One region of the Clostridioides sp. LIBA-6822 genome, then DNA from elsewhere that is predicted to be linked to it. Evidence: riboswitches for the same ligand, from Rfam matches in the RefSeq annotation. Region 1 holds a riboswitch; each other region holds the start of a gene.
What was found. Region 1 has a riboswitch for FMN ahead of ribD (bifunctional diaminohydroxyphosphoribosylaminopyrimidine deaminase/5-amino-6-(5-phosphoribosylamino)uracil reductase RibD). Riboswitches for the same ligand answer to the same signal wherever they lie in the genome.
Positions count from the first base shown of each region.

Region 2: linked by a shared signal. The riboswitch ahead of ACTG48_RS01310 (ECF transporter S component) and the one ahead of ribD (bifunctional diaminohydroxyphosphoribosylaminopyrimidine deaminase/5-amino-6-(5-phosphoribosylamino)uracil reductase RibD) in region 1 are both predicted to bind FMN.
Region 3: linked by a shared signal. The riboswitch ahead of ACTG48_RS18390 (MFS transporter) and the one ahead of ribD (bifunctional diaminohydroxyphosphoribosylaminopyrimidine deaminase/5-amino-6-(5-phosphoribosylamino)uracil reductase RibD) in region 1 are both predicted to bind FMN.

Region 1 is NZ_CP196995.1:1,889,937-1,897,589, reverse strand. It holds gene recQ (DNA helicase RecQ) at 1-1,758, opposite strand, end outside; FMN riboswitch at 1,946-2,067, shown strand; gene ribD (bifunctional diaminohydroxyphosphoribosylaminopyrimidine deaminase/5-amino-6-(5-phosphoribosylamino)uracil reductase RibD) at 2,201-3,313, shown strand; gene ACTG48_RS09075 (riboflavin synthase) at 3,346-4,011, shown strand; gene ACTG48_RS09070 (bifunctional 3,4-dihydroxy-2-butanone-4-phosphate synthase/GTP cyclohydrolase II) at 4,034-5,227, shown strand; gene ribH (6,7-dimethyl-8-ribityllumazine synthase) at 5,334-5,795, shown strand; gene ACTG48_RS09060 (hypothetical protein) at 5,950-6,579, opposite strand; gene ACTG48_RS09055 (hypothetical protein) at 6,858-7,286, shown strand; gene ACTG48_RS09050 (alanine/glycine:cation symporter family protein) at 7,483-7,653, opposite strand, start outside.
Region 2 is NZ_CP196995.1:199,517-207,169, forward strand. It holds one part of gene prfB (peptide chain release factor 2) at 1-812, shown strand, start outside; gene ACTG48_RS01300 (Tex family protein) at 956-3,097, shown strand; gene ACTG48_RS01305 (amidohydrolase) at 3,241-4,407, shown strand; FMN riboswitch at 4,467-4,584, shown strand; gene ACTG48_RS01310 (ECF transporter S component) at 4,708-5,313, shown strand; gene ACTG48_RS01315 (DUF4116 domain-containing protein) at 5,650-6,690, shown strand; gene tsaE (tRNA (adenosine(37)-N6)-threonylcarbamoyltransferase complex ATPase subunit type 1 TsaE) at 6,819-7,271, shown strand; gene tsaB (tRNA (adenosine(37)-N6)-threonylcarbamoyltransferase complex dimerization subunit type 1 TsaB) at 7,271-7,653, shown strand, end outside.
Region 3 is NZ_CP196995.1:3,897,280-3,904,932, forward strand. It holds gene ACTG48_RS18380 (DUF881 domain-containing protein) at 1-365, opposite strand, end outside; gene ACTG48_RS18385 (ATP-binding protein) at 837-1,916, opposite strand; FMN riboswitch at 2,204-2,319, shown strand; gene ACTG48_RS18390 (MFS transporter) at 2,500-3,870, shown strand; gene yihA (ribosome biogenesis GTP-binding protein YihA/YsxC) at 4,137-4,748, opposite strand; gene lon (endopeptidase La) at 4,738-7,101, opposite strand; gene ACTG48_RS18405 (chromate transporter) at 7,273-7,653, shown strand, end outside.

The DNA of each region.
Region 1 (7,653 bases):
AAAGTCTCTACCATATTTTTGATACTTAATTTCCCCTACTCCAGATATATCTAACATTTCTTCTTTATTAACTGGATAACTACTAGACATAGCTCTAAGTGTCCCATCTCCAAATACCATATATGGAGCTATTCTTTCTTCACTTGCAATTGAGTGTCTAAGCTCTCTTAATGCACTATATAGCTCATCTTCTACCTCTAATGATTTTGTAATCACAATTTCTTTAAATTCTACTTTCACTTGACCTTTTAAAACTTTCATAGACATATCATTCAATCTTATTGTTGGAAAGCTTCCTCTATTTCCATTACCTAAAGTCTCAACCAAATCCAAGAAACCATGAGAAACCAATGTATTTATAAAGTTCTTTAAATCTTCACTTGAATAATCTCTCATAATATTATATGTAGATAAGGTGTTTAGTCCAAGTTGTAAAATCTTTTTATTTTTAGAACCTCTAAGTACATCTACAATAGTAGTAACGCCATAACTTCTTTTCATTCTAGCTACACATGAAATGACTTTTTGAGCATCTATAGTCTTATCTACTATTTCACCTTCTACTAAACAGTTACTACAATTATTACAATCTTCTATATAATTTTCTCCAAAGTAATTCAATATTGTCCTTCTATAACATGAATTACTGTAAACCAAGTCAATCATATATTGAAGCTTCTTATGTTGAAACAATTTTCTTTCAGGATTCTCAACTCCAATATCGATTAAATATTTTTGTATATGTACATCTCCTGGAGAAAATAAAAGCACACATTCACTTTTTTCTCCATCTCTACCAGCTCTACCTATTTCTTGATAATAGTTTTCTATACTTTGGGGCATGTTGTAGTGTATAACCCACCTTATATTAGGTTTGTCAATACCCATTCCAAAGGCGTTCGTTGCTATCATTATATCTACATCATCGTTTATAAAGTCTTCTTGATTTTTACTTCTTTCATTTTTAGATAAACCTGCATGATATTTTGACACAGATATATTTCTCTTAGATAATCCATTATGTATATTTTCAACTTCCTTTCTAGTTGCAACGTATATAATTCCAGACTCATTCTTATGATTTTTAATATAATCTAAAATATATTTATTTTTACTAGATGATTTTACTATATTTATTGATAAGTTATCTCTATCAAAACCTGTTATATAACAGTCTGGATTTTCTAAGCACAATAAATTTATTATATCAGCTCGTACCTCTTCTGAAGCTGTTGCTGTAAATGCTGTAATTATAGGTCTTTTAGGCAAATTCTTTATAAAATCGGAAATCCTTCTATAGCTCAACCTAAAATCATGTCCCCATTGAGATACACAATGCGCTTCATCTATTGCGATTTGACTTATGTTGTTATTATTTATTAGTTCAAGAAATTCCTGTGCATCTAATCTCTCTGGAGCTATATAGAGTATTTTATAATTATTTTTTCTAATGTTATTTAATATTTCATTGAATTCTTTGTTACTTAATGAACTATTTATAAAAGCTGCGTTAATTCCCATAGCCTTTAAAGCATCCACTTGGTCTTTCATAAGAGATATGAGTGGAGAAATTACTATTGTCATTCCATCTAATATCAACGCTGGAAGTTGATAACAGATGGATTTACCACCTCCAGTTGGCATTATAGCTAGTACATCTTTTTCGCTCAAAATAGAATTTATTATAGCTTCCTGACCTTTTCTAAAACTTGTATATCCATAGTATTTTGATAATATTTCTAAAGGTTTTTTATTCATATATTTCTCTCCTAATTTAAATTAATTAGACTTCTTTCCTGATTATGTTCAAATTTTTATTTTTATATTCACAATCGCATTATTCCAAAGTTTATAGACATTCTATATTATATATTAACATATTTTTTGAAAAAAATAGTTTGCAAAGTAAAATAATTTATGATACATTCTAAATATAAATTTAATACTTAATCTTCGGGGTAGGGTGAAATTCCCAATCGGCGGTACAGCCCGCGAGCCAAGGTAAAATTTGGTTGATTTGGTTAAATTCCAAAGCCGACAGTAAAGTCTGGATGGAAGAAGATATGTTTAATGAGTTTTTTTGTAGAGCAATTTTGTTGTACTCTTATTAAACATTTATTGTAGATTATTCTAAACCCTGAGTTAATTCTCAGGGTTTTTTGTTTAAAAATTATCTAATTAAACAGGAGGTGTACATATTTTGAATTTTGTAAATCAAAAAGAAAAAGACATTTATTATATGAAAAAAGCTATTGAATTGGCTAAAAAAGGAGAAGGTTTTACAAATCCAAACCCACTAGTTGGATGTGTAATTGTTAAAGATAGTGAGATAATAGGCAAAGGATATCATGAGAAATTTGGCTCTAATCATGCTGAAGTAAATGCTATAAACGATACTAAACAAAGCCTAAAAGACTCTACTCTTTATGTAAATTTAGAACCATGTTCTCATTATGGAAAAACACCTCCTTGTGTTGATAAAATTATTCAAAATAAGATTAAAAGAGTTGTCATATCTACACTAGACCCAAACCCGCTTGTTTGTGGTAATGGAGTAAAAAAATTAAAAGATAACAACATTGATGTTACTGTAGGAATATTAGAAGAAGAAGCAAGAGAATTAAATGAAATATTTTTTTATTACATAAAAAATAAAAGACCTCTTTGTATTGTAAAATCAGCAGTAAGTCTAGATGGTAAAATTGCTACAAAATCACTAGAATCAAAATGGATATCTAATGAGTCATCAAGGTACCTAACTCATAAATACAGAAATAAGTATCATAGTATAATGGTTGGCATAAACACAGTTTTAAATGATAATCCCTTACTAACTTGTAGACTTAATCAAGATGAAATATCTCACCCTACAAGAATAGTAATAGATACAAACCTAAAATTGCCAATTAATAGTAATTTGGTTGAGGATAAAACTAGTAAAACTATAGTTTTCACATGTTGTAAAGACAGTAAAAAATTATCAATATTAAGAGAAAATAATGTTGAAGTCATAATTTCTCCTCAGAAAAATAACTTAGTAGATTTGAAATTTGTAATGTATAAATTAGGAGAATTAAACATTGACTCTGTCCTAGTTGAGGGAGGTTCTACACTTAATGATAGTCTATTTAGAAATAAATTAGTTGATAAAGTCAAACTATTTTTATCCCCTAAAATTATAGGTGGTAAAGACGCACCTACATTCGTTTCTGGAGAAGGAGTAAATCATCTATCAGATTCAACACAATTAGTAATCAATAATGTAACTTTAATAGATGGAGATATTTTGATAGAATCTGATGTTTTAAATTAAATTTTATGAATATATGTATAAAGGAGGTCATAATGTTTACTGGCATAGTAGAAGAAGTTGGAATACTTAAAAGAATTACTGCCAATGGCAAAAGCGGACAAGTAACCATACTATCAAACAAAATATTAGATGGTACAAACCTTGGAGATAGTATCTCTGTAAATGGGGTTTGTCTAACTGTTTCAAACCTAGGAAAAAATGAGTTTACAGCAGATGTTATGATGGAGACAATTCGTTCTACAAATTTAGGTTCCTTAAATACAAATGACAAAGTAAACCTTGAAAGAGCTATGACCCTTTCCTCGAGATTTGGAGGTCATATAGTAACAGGCCACGTTGATTGTAAAGGTACTATTTGTAAGTTTGAAAAAGATGAAAATGCAGTTTTAGTAAGCATACGACCAGTTAAAAAACTTTTATCATCAATGATACTTAAAGGTTCTGTTGCCATTGATGGTGTAAGCTTAACTATATCATATTTAGATGATGAAATATTTAAAGTTTCTATTATACCTCATACTAAATTGAACACTACTCTCTTAACAAAAAATATTGGAGACTTTGTTAATTTAGAAAGTGATGTAATTGGAAAGTATGTTAATAGTTTTATGGTTAAGAACTACAAGGAATTAAATTCCAATAGTATTAACTATAAATCAAATATAGATAAAGATTTTTTATTTAAAAATGGTTTTTAAAAATAATAAAGGAGTGAATTACATGTTTAATACTATTGAAGAAGCTATTAAGGATATAAAAAATGGGAAAATGGTAATCGTTGTTGATGATGAAGGTAGAGAAAATGAAGGAGATTTACTAATGGCAGCTGAGATGGCTACCCCTGAATCAATAAATTTTATGGCTACATATGGTAGAGGTTTAATTTGTCTACCTGCTACTGAAAAAAAATTTAAAAGTTTAAATATACCTCTTATGGTTAGAGAAAATACAGACACATTTCAAACAGCCTTTACTGTTACTATAGATGGTGCAGATACTCTAACTGGTATATCTGCATATGAGAGAGCTGAAACTGTAAAATTATTCTGTGATGAGAATTCTACAAGTAAAGATTTCAAAACTCCTGGTCACATTTTTCCTTTAATTGCAAAAACTGGTGGAGTTCTTGTCAGAGATGGGCATACAGAAGCTTCTGTAGACCTAGCTAGACTTGCAGGTTTTAAAGAAATTGGTCTTATTTGTGAAATAATGAAAGATGATGGTACAATGGCAAGAGTTGATGATTTAATGATTTTCAAAGAAAAACACAATTTGAAAATTATAACTATAAAAGACCTTATAGAATATCGTAAATTAAATGAAACTACTATAGAAAAGGTGTCTAGTGCTTTCCTTCCAACAAAATACGGTAATTTTGAAATCATAGGATATAAAGATACTTATTCAGACGAAGAACATATTGCACTTACTTATGGAGATATGAAGGAAGAAAATACTCTAGTTAGACTTCATTCCGAATGTTTAACAGGTGATGTGTTCCACTCTTTAAAATGTGATTGTGGATTGCAATTAGAATCTTCTATGAAGAAAATTGTAGAAAATGGAAATGGTGTTTTAATTTATATGAAACAAGAAGGTAGAGGTATTGGTCTTTTAAATAAAATTAAAGCTTATAAACTCCAAGAAGAAGGTTATGATACTGTGGAAGCAAATCTAATGCTTGGATTTGAAGAAGATATGAGAGATTTCTATATGGCTGCTCAAATATTAAAAAATTTAAATATAAAAAGCATAAGTCTTTTAAGTAATAATCCTGATAAAATAAATCAGTTAGAGAAATATGGAATAAAAATAGAAAATAGAGTCCCTATTAATGAAGAAATTAATGACTTTAACAAGTTATATCTAAAAACTAAAAAAGATAAAATGGGACATCTGTTGGATATTATATAGATAGTTATATAAAGATATTTTTCTACTAAGTAATTATTTGCAATTAATATTAAAAATATTTATAAATATAAATCTATAACATAAATAAAATTGGAGGAAATAAAAAATGATATATGAAGGAAAACTTATTGGAAAAGACTTAAAAATAGGAATAATAAATTCTCGTTTTAATGAATTTATAACATCAAAACTTTTATCAGGTGCTGAAGATTGCCTCTTAAGACACGATGTTTCTCCAGAAAATATAGAAATAGCTTGGGTACCTGGAGCTTTTGAAATTCCTCTTGTTGCTCAAAAAATGTCTAAAAGTGGTAAGTATGATGCTATAATTTGTTTAGGATGTGTTATAAGAGGAGCTACATCTCATTATGATTATGTATGTAGCGAAGTCTCTAAAGGGATAGCAAAAGTATCTTTAGATAATGAATTACCTGTTATATTTGGAATCGTGACTACAGAAAATATTGAACAGGCTATTGAAAGAGCAGGTACAAAAGCTGGAAATAAAGGCTATGATTGTGCTATGAGTGCATTGGAAATGGTAAATTTATTTAAATCTCTAGATTAAATAGTGTCATTAATTAAATGTTAAACCTGTATAAATAATATAAAATACTGAATACCAAAAGGACAAAATATCTTTGTTCTTTTGGTACTCAATAATTTCAAATATAATATATATCCAAGCTCTTACCTATTAAAGTATATAAAGCCGTATAATTTTAGATACTAACAATTCTATCTTTATGTGTTTTTTCAATATATAATTTTTTAAAATTATTTACAATATCATCTACCTGAACAATCTTACCAATATCTTCATAATTATTAGAAATTCCTATACTATTCACATATATTTTTAAATCAGAATATACACAATCATTATGTAAATTTTTAATAATATAAGATATATTCTTAACATCAAACTCATTGTAAGCAAAAAAATCTATTGATTCAGCTCCTCCACTTTTTACATACGAAATAGCAACTACTCTACTTGTAAATGATATTGAAATATAATCTTCCACACAATTACTTAAAAGGATATTTTGTTTAGAAAAAATTATTTTTCTACATCCTAACTGAATAAAAAATTCTTGTAATACTTTTATGTCTATACCTAATGCATCATCTGGAATTAATATGTACAAGGCTGATTTCTTAATAGAAACTTTTGTTTGTATATCTCTAATAAACTTTTCAGTTTCTCCTTCAAATAGATAATGATAAAAAGGCACATTTGGAATAGGTTGTATTGAAAATGATACACTCTCTTTTAAGCCATTATCTTTATTATAAAATACAAAACAATCACGGCATACTACAACAATATATTCCTTCTTACTGAACAATTTGCATCCCCCTCAAAACCTCTAAAATATAAATTAATAATCAAGGTTACTTTAAAAATCTTAAAATAATTATAAATACGACTCTAAATATAAAATATCACAAAGATATATATATTACTATTAAAGCTATTGTTTTTATTTATAACACATATTAATAGTATACTAATTATCTATTTTATTATTTTTTTAATTTACCATACAATATAATTAAGAGTAAGCAACAATAAAATACTATGATTTAATAAGTACTTATTAAATATTTATGAGGAGAATAAATTATGAAAACATATTCAATAGAAGATTTAACACTAGATAAACGTAACCTTATAAAAAAATATTCTCTTACTTTAAATGAGAATTTAATTTGGGAGTTTAAACATGATAAATACCATACTATAAAATACTTCACACACAAGTTTGCAGTTAAAGAATCTGTACTGGCACTTTTGTTCAACATACACAAATTGTGCTATGCTAAAATAAAATACTTTGAGTCAAATTTTTCAAAATATGAACCTTATAAATACAGTTATCAAGATGGATTTGTTAAATGTGAAATATATGATATGAGTTTTATGTTGCATAAATATAGTAATATAATGATAGATTTAAGAAATTTACAAGAAATCAAAACTATAGAAGAGTTTAGAATGTTTTGTAATTACTTAGAAAGCTTTGAAGATGGTTTACAAGATTTAATTATATAGTAATTTTAGAAAAAATAAATTTCAGGATAAACTTTATAATAAATAAACTATTTTTAAAAGAAACTTTTAATAACACCTGAGTTATATAATAAAAAAATATTACTGGAATTAAAAATTCCAGTAATATAAACTAATTAAATATTATATTCATATAAATTATATAAACTCTAAACTCTCAAAATAGTTTCACAATTTTTTATCCTAAATGTTCCTCTGGCAATTCACTATGCCACTCTGATACATTTTCTAATCCTTCTATTTCATCTGCAATAAATACAGGGTCTTTTATTCCAGATTTTTTTTGTCTTGTATAGTCTTTTAAAGCAATGAATGCATACTTTCCTAAAAGCGATATTGCGATTAAGTT
Region 2 (7,653 bases), 1.7 Mb from region 1:
TAGAAAAGTCCATAGAATCAATAGAGGAAAAATTATCTGAAATTAAAATAAAAACTCTTCTAAGTGGAGAGTATGATAAAAATAATGCTATATTATCTATAAACGCTGGTACTGGCGGTTTGGATGCTCAAGATTGGGCTCAGATGCTTTTGAGAATGTATATAAGATGGTCAGAAGGAAAGGGTTATAAAGTTAAGCTTTTAGATATAATATCAGACCCTGAAGCTGGGATAAAGACAGCTACAATCCTTGTAGAAGGAACAAACGCTTATGGATACTTAAAGAGTGAAAAAGGGGTTCATAGGTTGGTGAGAATATCTCCATTTGACCCATCAGGAAAAAGACATACTTCATTTGCATCTATAGATGTAACACCAGAGTTAGATGAGAATATAGAAGTAGAAATTAATCCATCAGATTTAAAGATAGACACATATAGAGCGTCTGGAGCTGGGGGGCAGCATGTAAATACAACTGATTCAGCAGTTAGAATAACACATGTTCCTACAGGTGTAGTAGTTCAGTGTCAAAATGAGAGGTCTCAGCATCTAAATAAAGATAGAGCTATGAGATTTTTGATGGCAAAACTGATAGAACTAAAAGAATTGGAACAAAAGGAAAAAATAGAAGATATACAAGGAAAATATTCACAAATAACATGGGGTAGTCAAATTAGGTCGTATGTTTTTCAGCCATATAAATTGGTTAAAGACCATAGAACAAATGCTGAGTTTGGAAATGTAGACAGTGTAATGAATGGAAATATAGACCTATTTATTAATGAATACTTAAAAATGAATAAAACAGTTTAATAAATATGCACTGTAATTAAGATATATGTATAAGAAGGTTAGTGCTTACTATGCACTTACAGCACTTAGGCTGAGGACGACAACCCTCAGCCTTCGTTCTGTTTATTATACTTATGAAAAAACTAACATTAGGAGTGAAAAAATTGGATATAAATCAAATCTTAAAAAAAGAATTTAATCTTAGAGATGAGCAAATAAATAATACATTAAAACTTATTGATGAGGGTAATACAATACCATTTATAGCTAGGTACAGAAAAGAAATGACTGGTGAGATGAGTGATGTTACACTAAGAGAATTTCATGAAAAATTGATGTACTTAAGAAACCTTCAAAGTAGAAAAGATGATGTAGTTAGACTAATAGATGAGCAAGGCAAGTTAACAGATGAAATAACAAAAAATATAGAAAAAGCAAAGACATTACAAGAAGTAGAAGATATCTATGCTCCATATAAACAAAAGAAAAGAACTAGAGCAACAATAGCTAAAGAAAAGGGATTAGAAAATTTAGCATTGTCAATACTAGAGAATAATCTAGATAGTATAGAAGTAGAAGCAAAGAATTATATAGATGAGGAGAAAGAAGTTCTTTCTGTTGAAGATGCATTAAAAGGAGCTAGAGATATAATTGCAGAATTAGTTTCAGATGATGCTAAGATTAGAAAATATATAAGAGAATTAGCATTAAGAGAAGGCATGATAGTTAGCAAAAGCTCTACTGATGAGAAATCAGTTTATGATATGTATTATGATTATAATGAAGCAGTAAAGAGCATGGCTCCACATAGAGTCTTGGCAATAAATCGAGGAGAAAAAGAGAACTTCTTAAAAGTTAAGTTAGAAATAAATAATGATAAAGTTTTAAATTACATAATAAATGAATATGTAAATGATAAAAATTTCAAAAATAAGGAAGAAATCGTAAGCTCAATAGAAGATTCTTATAAAAGATTAATTTTTCCATCAATAGAAAGAGAAATAAGAAATCATTTAACAGAAATAGCTCAAGAAAGAGCTATAAGTGTATTTGGAAAAAATGTTAAAAGTTTATTGCTTCAACCACCAGTTAAAGACAAAGTAGTTATGGGATTTGACCCTGCATTTAGAACAGGATGTAAAATAGCTATAGTAGATAAAAATGGTAAACTATTAGATTATACAACAGTATACCCAACAGACCCTCAAAATGATGTGGAAGGGGCAAAGAAAGTTTTAAAAGGATTGATTGAAAAATACGATATAGATATAATTTCAATAGGTAATGGTACTGCATCTAGAGAATCAGAAACTTTTGTATCAGAAATGATAAAAGAGATAGATAGGGAAGTACAATATGTTATAGTTAGTGAGGCTGGAGCCTCTGTCTATTCAGCATCTGAACTTGCAAATGAAGAACATCCAGATATAAATGTATCAATAAGAGGAGCTATATCTATAGCTAGAAGATTACAAGACCCATTAGCAGAGCTTGTAAAAATAGACCCTAAAAGTATTGGTGTAGGTCAATATCAGCATGATTTAAATAAAAAAAGACTAGAAGAAGTATTAGATGGTGTTGTTGAAGATTCTGTAAATAGTGTTGGAGTAGATTTAAATACAGCATCATACTCTCTATTAGAACATATTGCAGGAATAAGTAAAGCTATTGCAAAAAACATAATAGCATATAGAGAAGAAAATGGAGATTTTACATCGAGAGTACAACTGAAAAAAGTAAAACGACTTGGACCTCAAGCATTCACTCAATGTGCTGGATTTATGAGAATCTTAGATGGTAAAAACCCACTAGATAATACAGGTGTGCATCCTGAAAGTTACGATATATGTAAAAAAATGATTGAGATAATAGGGTATTCTCTAGATGATATAAAAAATAAAAATATAGAAGAAATAGATGAGAAAATAAAAGAGATTGGTCTAAAAGAATTAAGTGAAAAGCTAGAAGTAGGTCAAGTTACTTTAAGAGATATTATAGCTGAAATTAAAAAGCCAGGAAGAGACCCAAGAGAAGAAGGAATAAAACCTATTCTTAGAACTGATGTCTTAAAAATTGAAGATATACAAGAAGGCATGTCTTTAAAAGGTACAATTAGAAATGTTGTAGATTTTGGTGCATTTGTAGATATTGGAATAAAAAATGATGGGTTAGTTCATAAATCAGAAATGAGTAATAGCTTTGTAAAAGACCCTATGAGTATTGTTACAGTAGGAGATATAGTTGATGTAAAAGTTATTGGAATTGACTTAAACAAAAAAAGAGTAGCTTTATCAATGAAAAAATAAACAAGTTTATGTATTGTTATTTTGAATTCTATATTTGTAAATACAACTTATAGTAGGTATGAGTATCAAAAATTAAAAAAGTATATTGTAAAAAACAATGTTAAAAAGAAGTAAGATAGTCTTGAAAATCAGGAGGAAAATGAATGATTTTTATAAAAAATGGTAAAATAAACACCATAACAAATGGAATAATTAAAGGCGATATCCTTATAGATGAAGGAAAAATAATAGAAATAGGAGAAGACTTAATAGCACCATTAGATGCAGATATAATAGATGCAAGTAATAAACTTGTGTTCCCTGGATTTATAGATGCTCATACTCATTTGGGTCTATGGGAAGATGGGATAGGTTTTGAAGGGGCAGATGGAAATGAAGAAACTGACCCAATAACACCACAATTAAATCCTATAGATGGAATCAATCCAATGGATAGAACATTTAAAGAAGCTTTTGAGGGTGGTATAACTTCTGTTTGTACAACACCTGGAAGTGCAAATGTTATGGGAGGTCAATGTATAGCTATAAAAACACATGGAAAAAGAATTGATAAAATGGTAATAAAAAATCCAGTTGCATCTAAAATAGCATTTGGAGAAAATCCAAAAAGTTGCTATGGTCAAGATGATAAATCTCCTCAAACTAGGATGGCTATAGCAGCCTTGCTTAGAGAAAATTTAAAAAAGGCGGAAGAATATCTAGAAGAGATTGATTTATATGAAAGTCATGATGATGAAGACTGTGAAAAGCCTGAATATGACATAAAAATGGAAAGTTTAATACCTGTGCTGAGAAGAGAAATTCCTTTCAAGGCACATGCTCATAGAGCTGATGATATGTTTACAGCAATAAGAATTGCAAAAGAATTTAACTTAAAACTTACATTAGACCATTGTACAGAGGGCCATCTTATTGTAGATGAATTAGTAGAAGAAGGATTTCCTGTGATAGTAGGTCCATCTTTGTCAGAAAGGTCTAAATTTGAACTTAGAAATCTGACATTTAGTACAGCTGGAATACTTTCAAATGCAGGTCTTGATGTATGTATAATGACAGACCATCCAGTAATACCAGTTCAATATCTTCCAATATGTGCAGGCATAGCAGTTAAACATGGTATGAAAGAAGAAAAAGCAATAGAATCAATTACAATAAATCCAGCTACAGCTTTAGGAATAGGAGACAAAGTAGGCTCCATAGAGGTTGGCAAAGATGCAGATATAGTAATTTGGGACAATTCTCCACTAGAGATTCAAAGTAATGTACTTTACACTATAATAAATGGCAAAGTAGTATATGAGAAAAAATAACTTGACAATTATTAAAAAATTAACTAATATAAGAGTGTAAGGAAAATTAAAAAATCAAAGAAGATCTTCGGGGCAGGGCGAAATTCCCTACCGGCGGTATAGCCCGCGAACTACTTAGGTGGTTGATTTGGTGAGATTCCAAAGCCGACAGTAAAGTCTGGATGAGAGAAGATATTTATGGAATATAAATAAGTTTATTTTAGTTTGTTTAAACTATATCCATAAAAACTCGAAGATAGGATCTTCGAGTTTTTTGTTTTTCCTAAAAAATATAAACTATTGATTAGGAGGAAAGTAGTTATGCAAAATACAGTAAAAAGAGGTAATATGATTTCAACAAGAACTTTGGTGGTTATGTCAATTTTATCTGCAATATCTTATTTATTGATGTTTATTCAAGCACCAATACCAGGTATTTTTCCAGATTTCTTAAAAATTGACTTATCAGATATCCCAGCAATATTTGGTGGTATGTCTTTAGGACCATTGGTTGGATTTGGTGTAGTTGTAGTAAAAAATATACTACAAATGATAACAGCAACAACAACTGGAGGAGTAGGAGAATTTGCAAATATATTAATTGGTGGTTCTTATGTACTTATACTTTGTTATTCATATAAGAGAAGTAAAGATTTAAAGGGTGTAGTAATTGGATTTGTATTAGGGACAATAGCTATGACTATAATTGGTTCATTGGTAAATTATTTTGTAATGCTGCCACTTTATGGGCAATTAATGGGACTAGATGCTATAATAGGCCTAGGCTCAGCTATAAATCCTCAAGTTCATGATTTATTTACTTTTGTAATTTGGATGATAGCTCCATTTAATGTATTAAAGGCTGTTATAATATCTTTAGTAACATTACCACTTTATAAAAAAATGGGAAATGTAATAAAAAAATAATTAGACAAGAAAATATAAAATTTTAAAATTAAATGTATTGAATAGCCATAATTTATTTATAACTTCGGTCCTATATTGTGATTGATATATTAAATAGATTATGGCTTTATTAATTTATCAAAAATTGTATATAAAATAAGAAATATTTAGGCAAATTTAATTTTTAAAATAAAGGAAGAATTAAAACGATTAACTATTAAAATACTAAAAAGGTATCTATAATACACAGAGCGAATTCATAATAAATAAAAAATAAAGATATTATAAAAAATAAATAAAGATTTATGCTTAATTTTTTAATAATATCTAATTTAATAATGATAGGGGTGTAGATAGATGAGTATATCTAAAAAATTGAAAAAATTATTTTTAGATGATAAAGGGTATTATTTTAATAGTAATTGGGAAAATATTCATATAAGTGTTGATAACGAAGAGTTGAAAATGCCTTTAAAGTATATTACAAATGAATACATTGAAAATATGGAAAGTGTAAAGTATGATTATCGTGAATTAAAAAATATAAAAAATCAAACTGATGGGATGTGTATTCTAGCGATAAGGCAAAACTATAAAGCCCTAGAGTATGTAAAAAAGCAAACAGAAGAATTATGTTTAGAGGCAATAAGGTATAACTATAAAGCACTAAAATATGTAAAAGAACAAACAGAGTATATATGTCTTGAAGCTATAAAAAAGGATTGTAATGCACTTAAGTATGTAAGAAACCAGACAGAGAAGCTTATTATAAAAGCAATAAGATATTCTTCAAATATAGATGTTGTAAGTATACTAAAAGCTTTAGAGGTTCAAACAAGAAGTATATGTTTAGAAGCAATTAAAAAAGATGGTAGGTGTCTTGCATATGTTAGAGAACAGAGTGAAGAACTATGTATAGAAGCGATTAAGCAAAACTATAAAGCATTACAATATGTAAAAAATCAAACAGATAAGATGTGTATGGAAGCTGTAAATCAAAATGGTATGGCACTGCAATATGTAAACAAACAAAAAGATGAAATATGTATGGAAGCTGTCAAACAAGATGGAAGAAGTCTGCAATTTGTTAATAATAAAACAGAGGAAATATGTATAAAGGCTATAAGATATTTAGATAAAAAATATAATATTAAAGATGTGTTAAGTTACATAGATAATTATACAGAAGATATATGTATAGAGATTGTAAGACAAAATGGTAAGATGTTAATGTATATAAAAAATCAGACAGAAAAAATGTGTATTGAAGCAGTGAAAGAGAATTATAAGTCTCTTAAGTATGTAAAAGAGCAATCTGAGAAAATATGCAAAGAAGCTTTAAAGCAAAGTTGTAAGGCAAAAGAGTATATAAAAATTATTATTGAAGACTGTATATAATGTCTAGATATGGCCATCAATAAAAAAAGATAAATAGAAGTACTTTATAATAGTCTAGGCTTATACTATAATTAATTAAGCAGTGATATAAATTCACATGACGATTATATCAAAATGGAGATGAATTGATGGCAAAAATATATTTAGAAAATGAAAATAAAACTAGAGAAATAGGATATAAATTAGGTAAACTTTTGAAAGAAGGTAGTGTTATCTGTTTAGTAGGAGATTTAGGGGCTGGGAAAACTACAATGACACAAAGCTTAGCAGATTCATTAGGTATAAAAGATTATATAACAAGTCCAACTTTTACTATAATAAATGAATATGAAGGCAAAATATCTTTGTATCATTTTGATGTTTACAGAATAGGTAGCAGTGATGAAATGTATGATATTGGATATGATGAATATATAAATTCAAAGGGAATTTGCATAATCGAATGGGCTAATCTAATAGAAGATATACTTCCAGAGGAATATTTAAATATAGAATTAAAGTATAAAGATGATGGAAGAGAAATGATATTAACTCCAAAAGGAGATTTTTACAAAGAAATAGTTGAGGAGTTGACTAAATAATGAAAATACTAGGTATGGATACATCTTCTATGGCAGCAAGTGTATCAGTTGTAGAAGATGATAACTTAATATGTGAGTTTACAGTGAACAACAAGAAAACTCATTCGCAAAAACTTATGCCAATGATAGAAAGTATGTTGAACATGAGTGATTTAAGTATAAAAGATATGGATTTATTAGCTGTATGTATAGGGCCTGGGTCATTTACAGGTCTTAGAATAGGTATGGCCACAGTAAAAGCTATGGCTCATGTAAATAATATACCAATAATAGCAGTGAATTCTTTAGAATCTCTAGCAAATAACATGAATCTATGTGATAGGAAGATATGTTGTATATTAGATGCGCAGAAGAATCAAGTCTATTCAGCTAAATATAAACT
Region 3 (7,653 bases), 2.0 Mb from region 1:
AGTATTTTATTATAGTCTATACTATTGGCTATATTTCCTGTTTTTTCATCTATAGCGTCTATACTTAATATTATTCCGCTACCTTTCACATCTGAATATGATAGGCTATCTCTAAGAGTTTCTATTTCTGAGATTTTTTCAGAATTTTTTTGATTTTTTTTCATTGAATTAATTTCTTCATCTAACTTGTCTTTTTCTTTTGTTAATTCCTTTATAGACTTTCTTGTCAATTTTATTTCTTTTCTTATTGACTTATCTTTACTTGTATAAACTGTTTGTTCATTACTATAATCTCTAAATATGGTTCCAACAAGTATACCTAAAATAGTACTTGCTAGTATTATAAACACATATTGTTTTTTCATACTGTATTGCTCCTTACAAATTTATTTTTATATGATAAGTTTATTTAATTAACCATTTAACATTTACATATGTTTATTATATCAAAGTTATATATTAAAATTCATCTTTAGTATATAATATCATACATTGAACTCCTATCACTAAATTACTAATACCAAGTATATATCCCTAAATCTTATTTACAAAATACGAGAACTTTCAATAAACATTTTTTTGTATTATTATAAAAGCATAACTTTGAAAAGGATATTCCATTATCACACCTTAACTCAAACTAAAGATATTATAGCTAAGTAAGATATTTTTTGTAAAATTATTTCTAGAATATTAATTTTTTATATAAAAATCTCTATTAATTAATAATTATTTCTTAATTGTATCAAAAACGGCAAACTGGCATAGCTTCAAAGCTACGCCAGTTTACTAAAAATCATATTTTATAATTAATATCTAATTTAATATATATGTTCTTATACATTTTTCTCATATTTTAAAATTCTTTTAACTAGTTTGTCTCTTAACTTTCCAACTTCATCGAATCTCATGTTAGGAATATAGTAACTTTCTATAATATCATGCTTAGACTTAGCTCTCTTAAGATTTAACACTGCCCAACAAATTAAATCATCCAAAACTTTTTCATCAAATTTAATGTCTTCTTCATATTTAAGTAATTTTTCCCTATTTAAAAATTGATTTAAATTAATTGTCTCCTCTTCTTTAAAAGTTGTGCTTATAGTTATACCTATATCTAAGTCAGTTAATAATACAGTCTCAATTTTCTCAGGAATAAGTGGATAATGATAAACTTCTACATTTAAACCTTTTTCAATAGCTTTTTTATACACTTTATTTAATAGTGTAGTTTTCCCAGTTCCTATTTCTCCATCTAAATAATACACCTTATTTACATCTTTTAAAATGTTTTCTGTATAATCTAAACATCCTACAGGAGTTATGGCTGAACCAAATAAATGTTTTGCTTTTTTTAAATTTCCTGTGCTCTCAACTCCATCAAACAATTTTTTAATAAGTTCTTCTGTAACTAAATTCACTTTACCATAATCCATACAGTCAGAATACTTTTCCTCTATATCTCTAAAGATTGGTTCTGATGCTTTTAAAAATTTAAATGCTCTTTTAAATGCATTACTAATATCTTTATCGTATCCTGATATTTCTTGTCTGTTTTTTTCTAACTCTTCTGTATTCCAGTAATCACCTAAATTAATTATCTCGTCCAAAGCTCCTGGTAGCTTTGGGTCCATAGTGTGTGGAGCAGTTGCATCCATAAGTACCACGCCTAATTCCTTTATAACTACACCGTCCAATGAACTTGGGTCAGAAGGACAGTTATATAATTCGATATCATATCCTCTATTTAAAAATTCTTTATAAATTTTTTTCATAAGTGAGGATTTTCCTACTCCAGGTCCACCTTTTAAACAAAAAACTCTTTTTACATTTTCAGGAATTATATATTCAAAAAAAGAATATGAGCCTTGTGATGTGTTCCCACCTGGAAATGCCTTCTTTACCTTTCCTTCCATATTAGCGCCTCCTCATAATTTACAATATCTCTTAATTAAGATATTAATATTATACGAGTTTTGTTACAGCTTTATGCTTTTGATAAATCTAAAACTTATCATTCAATACCAATAACAAATTAATTTTATCTAATTATAGTAGATTTCCATACTATGTGATTTAACTTTTATATACTTTTATGTATGAATATAATTTCACTCTTTATACAGTAATATAGTTGTGTATTGTTTAAATCCAATTGTTTCCGTTGTAATTTTATGTTAAAATAATATTACAAAATACATCTGTTTTTCTTCAGAAACGGGTGAAATTCCCTATCGGCGGTAAAAGCCCGCGAGCCTTATGGCATAATTTGGTCAGATTCCAAAGCCGACAGTAAAATCTGGATGGTAGAAGAAAATAGTATATGAGTACCTTTATGTAATTTTGCATGAGTAATCTATACAACTCCTTCAACTACCGTATTTATTCATGAAATTAAACACATTCGAGGTACCTAAGATGTAGGTGCTTTTTTGTTGTTTATTTATATAACCATTCTGTACTTATAAAATCTATTATATAAAAGATTGGAGTGTTATCATGAAACAAAAATGGATAGTATTAATTATCATCTGTATTGGTGTATTTATGTCTACTCTTGATGGAAGTATACTAAATATCGCAAATCCTACAATCGCTACTGACTTTAAAATTAACATGTCACAAATTCAGTGGGTTGTAACAGCTTATATGCTTGTCGTAACAGCTACTATGTTATTTTTTGGAAAACTCGGTGATAAAGTAGGCTCAAATCGACTATACACGTTAGGATTTTTTGTATTCACAATAGGTTCTTTTCTGTGTAGTATATCACACAATTTATCAACATTAATTTCCTCAAGAATATTTCAAGCAGTTGGAGCAAGTATTTTAATGGCAACTGGACTTGGCATAGTTTCTAATGCATTTCCAGCAAATGAAAAAGGAAAGGCTATAGGAATCACTGGAGCTGTAGTTGGTATAGGAAATATGAGTGGTCCCGTAATTGGAGGGATACTTTTAGAACATTTCGGATGGCCTTCTATTTTTATTATCAATATACCTATTGGCATTGTAGCAGTCTTTCTTGGAATTAAATTTCTTCCTAGACCTGTTTTAGATGAACAAAATAATAGCTTTGATATTCCAGGTCTTCTACTATTTGCAACTTGTACTACACTTATATTACTTGCGATGAATGGAAAGGGAGATACAAGATTGTATCTAGGAATAGCATCACTTATAATATTCTTACTGTTGGCATTAAGAGAAGTAAAATTTGAACAAAGTTTTATTGACTTACCTCTATTTAAAAATAGAAATTTCACTGTAGGTAACATTATCGGAATAGCTTGTTATTTTCCTCAAATGGCAGTGTCTTTCCTACTTCCGTTTTATTTAGAGCAATTAAAAAATTTATCTCCTATGATGGCTGGTTCTGTAATGACTGTACATCCACTTATTATGGTACTTATAGCTCCTATTGCAGGTTCTCTTTCTGATAAACATGGTGCAAAGAATATTTTAACAGCATCTTTTTCATTTATGACTATTTCCCTTGTTGGAATGGCACTTTTAAAGGCAGATTCACCATTGTTCCTTCTAATTGCATGTTTAGTTATTTTTGGACTTGGACTAGGTGCTTTTAGTTCACCAAACAATAGTAGTATCCTTGCAGATGTCCCTCCACAAAAACAGGGATATGGAGGTAGCTTTCTTGCAACTGTTCGTAATTTATCATTTGCTCTTGGAACAGCATTTTTTAGTAGTTTCTTTGCACAAAGCCTTACATATAATCAAAATTTTAAAAGCCATACATCAGCTTATGTCACAGCTAGTAATCAATCTTATTGGATTGCAGCAGCAGTATGCTTTATAGGACTTATACTAACTATTTTCTTTATGAGAAAAACAGATAAATCTATTTCTTAAATAAAATTTATTGGTTATTTCATTAGTGAATAAATTTTTAAATATACTAATCTACATTAATTTATAGTAGTTTTGCTAAGTTTTATAATTTTTAACAATAAATTGCTAATATTTATTGCTTATAAACAACAAGGATGCCAAAAAATGACCATTAAAACCATTTTGAGGCATCCTATATTTTATTTTGATATTAATACAATTAAAACTAATCTAATCTTATATAGATTATCTAAACAAGTATTATGCCAACATTTGATATTTTAAATTTAATCTACTGTTATCTCATATCCATGTTGATTGTATTGATTTACAATTTCTTCCCATAGTTCTTCAACACCAGTCTTTTTTAATGAAGAAACAGGAATTACTTTTTCACTACTTTCCAGTTGTAATTTTTTTCTTATTATACTTATATGTTTTTGATATTGCCCTCTAGATATTTTATCTGCCTTAGTTGCAATAACTACACAGTTGTATCCAAAGTGTTTTATCCATTCATACATAAGCTTATCATCTGCTGTAGGCTCATGTCTAATATCTACAAGTAGAAGTATAGAACATAATTCTTGTCTACTTTCTAGATATCTTTCCATTATACCTCCCCATTTTTCTTTTTCAGACTTAGCTATCTTTGCATATCCATAGCCCGGAAGGTCCACAAAATAAAACTCATTATTTATTAGGTAAAAGTTTATAGTTCTAGTTTTTCCTGGTGTTTGACTAGTTCTAGCAAAGTTTCTTCTATTAAGCAATGTATTTATTATTGATGATTTTCCAACATTTGACCTACCAGCTAATGCTATCTCTGGAATTCCTTCTGCCGGATACTGTGATTTATTCACAGCACTCATAGTTATCTCTGAACTTCTAATTTTCATTCTTCTCACCACTCTTTAATAAAGCTTGTTCCAATACTTCATCCATGTGTTCTACGAGTACAAACTCCATTTTTTCTTTTACATTTTCTGGTATTTCATCTAAGTCAGCTTCACATTCTTTAGGAATTAAGACTTTTGTTATGCCAGCTCTGTGAGCTGCTAATAATTTTTCTTTAACTCCTCCTACTGCTAGCACTCTACCTCTTAAAGTTATCTCTCCTGTCATAGCTATATTGCCTGGAACAGGTCTTTTAGTAAGTGCTGAAATCACTGCAAGAGCCATAGTTATACCAGCTGATGGCCCATCTTTTGGAACAGCACCTTCTGGAATGTGTATATGGATATCATTTGTCTTATAAAAGTCTGGGTCTATATCAAACTTGTCCACTATTGACCTTATATAAGAGATACCTGTCTTAGCAGATTCCTTCATAACATCCCCTAGTTTTCCAGTTAATACAATTTCTCCTTTACCTTTAAGTACATTTACTTCTACTTCAAGTGTAACTCCACCAACTGCTGTCCATGCAAGACCATTTACTAGTCCTATTTGAGGATTAACTTCTGCAAGTTGATACTTAAAGATGTCCTTTCCAAGATATGTCTCCAAATCAGACTTATTTACAACAACTTCTTCAAGAGTTGGGTCTTCAACATATTTTTTTGCAACTTTTCTACAAATTTTACCAATAGTTCTCTCTAGTGTTCTCACACCAGCTTCTCTTGTATAATGATTTATTATGCTTCTTAAAGTCTCATCATCCATTTTTATGAAGTTTTCTTTTAAAGCATGTTCTTTAATTTGTTTTGGAAGTAAGTATTTTTTTGCTATATTTAGTTTTTCTTCTTCTATATATCCAGATACTTCTATTACTTCCATTCTATCTAATAATGGTCTTGGTATATTACCTAAACTGTTTGCTGTTGTAACAAATAGTATTTTTGATAAATCAAAAGGTATTTCTAAGTAGTGGTCTACAAAATCCTTATTTTGCTCTGGGTCTAATACTTCTAGCATTGCTGAAGCTGGGTCACCTTTATAATCTGCTGCCATTTTATCTATCTCATCAAATAAAAATACAGGATTTTTTGTTTGTGCTTCTTTTACTCCATTGATTATTCTTCCTGGAATTGAACCTACATACGTTCTTCTATGACCTCTTATTTCTGCTTCATCTCTAACTCCACCTAAAGATATTCTTACAAACTTTCTATTCAATGCTCTAGCTATTGATTTTACTATAGATGTCTTTCCTGTTCCTGGAGGACCAACTAAACATATTATAGGACCTTTAAGTGATTTAGCAAGTGTTCTTATAGCTAGGTATTCTAATATTCTTTCTTTTACTTTCTCTAAGCCATAATGGTCTTCATCTAATATAGCATTTGCCTTATTTATATCCAGTTTATCTTTTGTCTCTTTATTCCATGGCAATGAAAAGATAGTATCCAAGTAGTTTCTACTTACAGATACATCTGGAGACATTGAAGATATCTTTGAAAATTTATCTATTTCTTTTTCTATCTTTTCCTTAGTTGTTTTAGGTGCTTTTATTTTCTTAAGCTTTTCTCTATATTCATCAGCTTCAGAATTTATATCTTCTTCTTCACCTAATTCTTTTTGTATTGCTTTTAATTGTTCTCTAAGATAATATTCTTTTTGAACTTTATTCATCTGTTTTTTAACTCTTAAAGTTATCTTTTTTTCTATTTTTAATATATCTATCTCTTCTAATAATATAGAATATATAAGTTCAAGTCTTTTCTTAATATCAAATTCTTCTAATATTTCTTGTTTTTGACTTGACTTTAGATATATATTTGCAGCTATTGTATCTATAAATCTATCGACATCTTCTATATCAGCCAAAGATATTAATATTTCTGGTGATACTCTGTTTCCAATATTTATATACTCTTCAAAGGCATCAAATACATTTCTTACAAATGCTTCAATTTCAACTTCTGTCTCACTATCTAGATTATCACTATCAAAAACTATTTCTTCTATTACTGCTTTGAAGTACCCTTCTTCTTGTTCTATTTGCTTTACTCTACCTCTTGATACACCTTCAACTAAAACACGAACTGTATCTCCTGGTAATTTTATCATTTGTTTAACTTTACAGATTGTTCCTACATGATAAAAATCATCTTCTCCTGGCTCATCGACTTCAGCTTCTTTTTGAGATGTTAAAAATATAAGTTCTTCCTCCATCATAGCTTGGTCTAAAGCCTTAAGAGATATCTCTCTTCCTATGTCAAAATTTAATATCATATATGGAAATATTGCTAATCCTCTTAGAGGAATTAATGGTAATTCATGATCTATTTTAGTATAATTTTGTTCCATCAACATTACTCCTTTTCTAGTCTAATTATTTTGCTTTTAATATTATATATTCGAATAGGTTAACTTTCAACATTAATGATAAATTCTTAGCATATTATATTATTATTTTATTATGATATAATATTAATATTAGTATACTTAGATGTTATTTATCTTTTGGAGGTTTCTATTATGTTGAAATTGTTTTTAACCTTTTTAAAAATCGGTGCGTTTACATTTGGTGGTGGATACGCTATGGTTCCTCTTATACAAGATGAACTTGTAAACAAACAAAAACTTTTAGAGCAGGAAGAATTTATTGATTTTCTATCCATAGCTCAAAGTTACCCTGGAGTGCTGGCAGTTAATATATCTGTATTATTAGGATATAAACTTTATGGTATACCAGGAGTTCTTATATGTACCTTAGGCTCTGCTTTACCATCATTTTGTATAGTCTTAGTTTTATCATATCTATATTTTAAAAATTCATCATCTAAAATTTTAGATGGATTTTTCAAGGGAGTTGCCCCTGTTGTAATAGCTCTTATATTGTATTCTTTTACGAGCATG